Lentimonas sp. CC4: one gene and its partner. The protein of the gene in region 2 interacts with the protein of the main gene of each other region in a pairwise test. Links are inferred from orthologs where the notes say so. Each region holds a gene or a part of one and is shown on either strand. Other genes may lie near its edges.

Region 1 (3,246 bases), 1.4 Mb from region 2 along the record:
CAAAATTGTTTTATGATTAATACATTATACATTGGTTGGACCACTTGCCGTAATCAAGATGTCGCAGAACGCCTCGCCCATGACCTCATCGAGCGTAAATTAGCAGCCTGCGTCCAGATCGAATCCATTCAATCATACTATCCCGACGGCAATGCTGTCGTGCACCACGGGGGACTGCGCCTCACTGTAAAATTCCTCGGCGACCACCTCGCGAAGATTGATGCATATATGGCAGCCAACCACCCTGATGAGCAAGGAGAGTGGATCACTGCCAAGACTGAGAGTGTAAACGCAAAATACCTCCAGTGGGTGCAAAGTTTAGGATAAGCACCCTGAGTGCTCAAACCACGCATTGCCCTACACTTTTAAAGCAATGAAACAGCTCGGTTTACTCGCAGGACTCTCCGTCGCCACGTTCATGTGTGGGTGCTCAGATCACAACACAGCGAATGACCAAGCCTACATCGACCGCAGTGAAGCGATTGTTAGTGAGCTAAAAACAAGCCTGGGCACACAGCTCAAACAGGCCATGCAAGCTGGCGGCCCGGTTAACGCGCTCCAAGTCTGTCAACAGATCGCCCAACCGATCACACAACAGGTCACGGGTGATCACGAAGGTGCCCAAGTCAGCCGCACCGCGCTGCGCGTTCGCAACTCAGCGAATCAGGCAGATACCGAATCAACCAGTATCATGGAATCTTGGGAAGCGCTACTAGCGACTGGTGCATCGTCCCTGCCTCCAGCGGTGAGTCATGACGGTGACACGATCACAGTGCACCACCCCATCATGGTCGGCGAAGCCTGCCTCAAATGCCATGGCGATCCGGCAAGCTTCTCAGAAGAGCTGCAAACGACGCTCGGCGAACTCTATCCAGCAGACCAAGCCACTGGCTACGAACTCGGGCAACTGCGTGGCGCCTTTCGAGTTGAATTCTCCAACGACTAAAGCGACCGCGTGCTTCAACCTTAAGACGAAAAAGCCCCGACCGTTTCCGGTCGGGGCTTTTGTTTAAATCAGTTTGAATCGAACTTAGCTTGCGCTGGCTGCGATCATTTCTTCGCGAGCCTTTTCAGCCAGCGGTGTGCTCAAGTAGCGCTCACCGAAGCTGCAGCCGACAGTGACGATAGTCTTGCCCGCCATCTCAGGACGCTTTGCAAGTTCCATCGCAGCATAGACATTCGCACCAGTGGAGATACCACCGAGGATGCCGTCCTTCTCTGCGAGTGCTTGTGCAGTCGCGAAAGCATTTTCGTTGGAGACTTTGATCACGTCGTCAATCAAATCAGTGTTGCAGTTCTTCGGGATGAAGCCTGCACCGATACCTTGAATCTTGTGTGGTCCTGGCTTGCCGCCAGAAATAACTGGGCTCGCTTCAGGCTCAACCGCAACGGTGTAAAGCTCTGTGCGTGACTTGATCACTTCAGACACACCAGAGATCGTGCCCCCGGTGCCAACACCTGCAACAAAGGCATCAATGTTGCCATCGGTTGCTTCCCAAATCTCTTCGGCAGTCGTCAAGCGGTGCGCTTCTGGATTTGCAGGGTTTTCAAATTGCTGGGGCATGTAAGCCTTTTCGCCGTATTCTTCGACGAGCTCACCCGCACGTGCGATCGCACCGCCCATGCCTTTCGGCCCAGGAGTCAGCACGATGTCAGCACCCAACATACGGAGCAATACGCGGCGCTCAACGGACATGGTCTCAGGCATCGTCAGGATCAACTTATAGCCCTTGGCCGCACACACAAATGCCAATGCGATACCAGTATTACCGGAAGTCGGCTCGATAATGATGCTACCTGGGCCGATCTTACCATCACGCTCAGCAGCTTCGATCATCGCCTTACCGATACGATCCTTGACGCTAGCGAGTGGATTAAAGAACTCACACTTCAGGTAGATGTTGGCGTTGATGCCTTCCGCAGTGTTGTTGATTTTAACCAACGGAGTGCTGCCGACTGTTTCGATGATAGAACTGTATAATTTGTTACTCATAAATTGGTAGTAGTTGAGGTTCAATAAAAGAGCCACTAGCAGAGCCCAATTTTAAATCGAAGCAAGCTTTGATCGCAGATCACTTGATTCTCTCGAAAAACTAATCAACCTCTAGCCACATGGATACTACTACTGCTATACACCAACGCCGCTCCGTTAAACATTACGATCCGGACCACAAAATGACCGAGAGTGAGATTCAAGCACTGCTCGAATTGGCACTGCTCTCCCCCACTTCCTTTAATATGCAGAACTGGCGCTTCGTCGTCGTAACTGACCAAGCCAAGAAAGACGCGATCCGAGCCGCCGCATGGAACCAAGCACAAATTAGCGAAGCCTCTGTCCTCATCGTGCTCTGTGCCGATCTGCACTCCTACGAAGATGGCGCCCGCTACTGGGTCAACGCACCTCAACCGGTGCAAGACATGCTCGTGCCAATGATTGAGCCATTTTACAAGGACAACGAAGCACTGCAACGCGACGAAGCCATGCGCTCGATCGGCATCGCCGCTCAGACGCTGATGCTCACCGCAAAATCCATGGGCTACGACTCGTGCCCAATGATCGGCTTCGACCCCGTAAAAGTCGCCGAGATCATCAACCTCCCCGAGCACCACGTCATCGGTATGATGCTACCGATTGGTAAAGCACTCAAAGATGCCAACGTCCGCGGCGGTCAGTTGGGCTACGACGAAGTCGTTTTTACGGACGGCTTTTAGGTATCGTAGAAGCGACACTCTTGTCGCTTTACCACAGAACCAAAGAAACGTAGAAGTGGCACTCTTGCCGCTTTCACACAGAACCTACACGAATAAAAAGCGACAAGAGTGTCGCTTCTACCCCTTTTAAACATGCTACAAGCAGGTAAAGACTTCGAGTATTTCAAACCTCTAGCGGAAGTTGAAATGCTCGAAGCCAACCTGCCGCATTGGCACCAGGATGGCGCACTCTATTTTGTGACCTTCAGGCTCGCAGATTCGATTCCCAAAGAGAAATTGAGCCAATGGAAACACGAATTTGAGCAATGGTTGACTCGTAATCCCAAACCTTGGAACAAGGAACAACTCGACGAATACCAGACACACTTCGCTCGTAAAATCGAAGTATGGCTGGACCGCGGCTACGGCAGTAATCTTTTTCGCGATCCAAGTTACGCTCAAATCGTCGAAGACTGTCTTCTCAAATTCGACCAAGACCGCTACAAAATCGACTGCTACACCATCGCTTCAAACCACGCCCACGCACTGGTCGTG
Region 2 (3,230 bases):
GGTGTGCTCCGATGATGAGCCAATCATTGGGCGCTGGACGTTGCACGCGCAGGAGCTTCGCCACCATCCCTGCCGATAAGCCCTGGATCAACACGGTCGCACAAATAATGGAGTAGACGAATGACTCCAATAGCGCTGCGCCTTCGGGATCGCCTTTAGACTGTAGAGACAAAGCAAATAACGATGCCATCGATGCCGCCACGACGCCTCGCGGAGCGACCCAGCTCAATAGCGCTTTCTCGCGTAATTTCAAAGCGGTGCCCCAAGACGAAACCGCGATACTGATGGGACGGATCAGCAGAATCACAGAAAATAGCACCCAACCGCCGCCAATGGTGAAGAAATCGACGAATTGCTTTATTTCTAGGCGAGCCACGAGCAGTAAGAAGAGTAGGCCAATGAGTAGATCGACAATCTCGGCCTTGAAGGCTTTAACCTCTCGCAACTGGCGTGGCTTGTTCAGGCCGACGATCAATCCGGCTATGGTCACAGATAGTAGGCCAGCCTCGGGCTTGATCAGCTCGGTCAGCCCGAAGATCAGCATCGCGCTGGCGAGGGCAAACGCATTGACGATGTTATCCGGCACCCAGCCGTGTTTCATGAACCAGTAGATGAGATAGCCGCCAATGAAGCCGATCCCGCAACCACTCACGATGCGGATCATAAAATTCGGCAACGCCACCGCGCCACCACCTTCGACCACCCACTCGAAGCAAAGAATCGCGATGAAGACACCGATTGAATCGATCAACACCGCTTCCCAATGCAAAATGCTGCCAATCTTCTGATCAACGCGAATCCTACGTAGCAGCGGCACAATCACCGTCGGCCCTGTCACAATGATCAGGCTGCCCATCAGTAATGCGAAAGAGGGCGAAATCTCGAACACCAGAAAGGCCGTGAGCGCTGCGCCCAGCCAAGTGATCAGCACCCCGACGGTTAACAAGCGCTTGATGACCGTCGAGGTATGCGAGAAATCCTTAATATCGAGCGTCAATCCGCCCTCGAATAGTATCAGGCCGACGGCCAACGACACGATCATCGGAAGAAACTCGCCCAATTCATTGGGATGCAACAGGTTGAGCCCTTCGGATCCGAGTGCAAAGCCACCCAGCAGTAGCAGCACGATGGTTGGCAGGTGCAGTCGGCGAGATAACACCGTGAGTAAGCAACCAGCACCGACAGCGAGGCAGAGCGCCCAGAGTGCGTGTTGAGTCGTAGCCATGGCGAGTAGCGGAATCATCATATCGTATATTCTAATTTAAATCTTAATCCTGCTCTAAATCCTAATCGCAACATGCGCAGCAAGTGACATACCGATCTGGCCCGCGATCAACAAGCATCGAGCAATCAAACTTCAATTTAACTCTCGAAATTCTGGCACATACCGAGCGCTGGTGAAACTTCGGATGCCTTGCCTATCACTCGAGCGGGCACACCAGCCACACTAGTATGTGGTGGCACATCTTTAAGCACGACGCTACCAGCACCGACCTTCGCACATGCGCCGATCTCGACGTTGCCTAGGATCTTTGCCCCAGCACCGATCAACACGCCTGAGCGCACCTTCGGGTGACGATCACCACGGTCTTTACCAGTTCCGCCAAGTGTGACTTCGTGTAGAATTGAAACGTTGTCTTCGATGACAGAGGTCTCACCCGCAACAAAGCCAGTGGCGTGGTCGAGCAGTATCCCGCAGCCGATTTTGGCCGCTGGGTGGATGTCGACCGCGAACGTCTCGGATATCAGGCTCTGCAAATACAGCGCCAACTCGGTGCGATCATGCTGCCAAAGGTGGTGAGCAACTCGGTAGCAGACCAATGCTTGGAATCCCTTAAAATAGAGCAGGGGGGTGAGCGCATCTGGGCAGGCTGGATCACGCTCATAGACGGCGATCATATCAGAGGCGACATCCTGCAAAATCATTGGCTCATGCATGAATGCCTCGATAAACACGTCATGCAGCACGTTGACCGAAGTCGAGTGATTCACAAGTTTACGGGCCAGTCGGTAAGTCAGGCACTCGGCAAATGAACTACGGTCAAGGACAGTCTCCTTAAGTAAAGGCTTGAGCGCAGGCTCTCGAGCGACGATTTGCGCGGCTTCGTGGCGTATCTCTCCCCAGTGGGCGTCGAGGTCAATTGGTTGCATAGTGTAAAAATTGGATAGTGTTTCTGGTAGTGAACACCATGCAAAAATTACGGCTACGAGCTAGCCTTCAATTCCACACGGCAGAATGTCCAAGTCGCATAGACTCCCTGCGCATCGCTAAATTGCAACTCATAGTCTCGAAAAAAACGCATCATTTGACTGGGCGATATTTTCCGCGAAACTGCTGTGCCCGTGCTATGGAGTGATTTCCAGAAATCAAGGGCACTAGGGTAGTGATAACGTCGCTCATCAGACTCCATGCGCACAATTTCTAGCCCTGCTGATTCAAAGATCGTTCGCCATGCTGCATCGCCCCGCCAAATCAGGGGACTTTCGCCGCCAGTCACCGCAAACATTTCAGGTAAACTTGGCTCAATAAAGAAACCCGCCAGTATGTGTCCATTGGCATTTAGCAATTCGCGCCAGTTGCGCATGACCTGCACGGGTTCTTTCGCCCACTGCAGCACACTTGAGGCTGCCACGAGATCCCATTGACCGCCATTCTCAGGCTGCGCCGCCCAGGCATCGCGCACCGAGTGTGTTGCCGAAGGATACTTTGCCTCACAAAGCTCGACCATCGCCGGCTCGATGTCGCTGCTTTCCAAATATTTAAAGTGTTCAACGAGATGGCGGGTCAGTAAGCCCGTGCCCGCGCCGAACTCCAAGCAGCGTGCTGAATCAGTCGCCTCAGGTAGCCACTGTGCCAGCCACTGCGAGGCATGTGTCTGCACAAATGCATGTGCCTCGTAGCTACTCGATTTCTTCCCGAAGGAAGCGGCAGGGTTTACATTTCGAGGAAACATGGTCAGCGGCATATGAGAGCGATTTAGTAAGTTTCAATTTGGGGCAACGAGGCAAAGAGCTCATGGTATGAGTGGCTACAATTATCGATCAACTGACATTTAGACCATTGGGAATTCAGAACAATGCCTCGAACGAGGGCGTCCGTCAATCCGACGTAACCTTTAACACGGCACAATAGAGCTGTATCTGCTTGTAGACCAGCTAATTGCTCTAGTCCCCAGGTGAGGTCTTCGACTGGGTAGGGTAAATGCCGAGTGGGTTCATCAGTTAATCCT

The links.
Region 1: the proteins of cysE (region 2) and cysK interact in binary tests that used the Escherichia coli proteins (3 or more experiments, as listed by UniProt). The link is inferred for Lentimonas sp. CC4 from one-to-one orthologs.

The regions. Positions count from the first base shown.
Region 1 is NZ_CACVBO010000001.1:1,744,638-1,747,883, reverse strand. What follows is about bases 13-2,935. They hold cysK (cysteine synthase A), read right to left. Parts: upstream 1,994-2,935; coding sequence 1,031-1,993; downstream 13-1,030. Other genes in these bases: GZZ87_RS07705 (transposase), read left to right, coding at 2,845-2,935; GZZ87_RS07710 (nitroreductase family protein), read left to right, coding at 2,113-2,712; GZZ87_RS07720 (DUF3365 domain-containing protein), read left to right, coding at 374-946; cutA (divalent cation tolerance protein CutA), read left to right, coding at 13-327. Also shown: more of GZZ87_RS07705, read left to right, coding at 2,936-3,246.
Region 2 is NZ_CACVBO010000001.1:3,109,268-3,112,497, forward strand. The notes cover bases 258-3,164. They hold cysE (serine O-acetyltransferase), read right to left. Parts: upstream 2,152-3,164; coding sequence 1,363-2,151; downstream 258-1,362. Other genes in these bases: GZZ87_RS13280 (cation:proton antiporter), read right to left, coding at 258-1,246; GZZ87_RS13290 (methyltransferase), read right to left, coding at 2,205-2,954; GZZ87_RS13295 (hypothetical protein), read right to left, coding at 2,978-3,164. Outside these bases: more of GZZ87_RS13280, read right to left, coding at 1-257; more of GZZ87_RS13295, read right to left, coding at 3,165-3,230.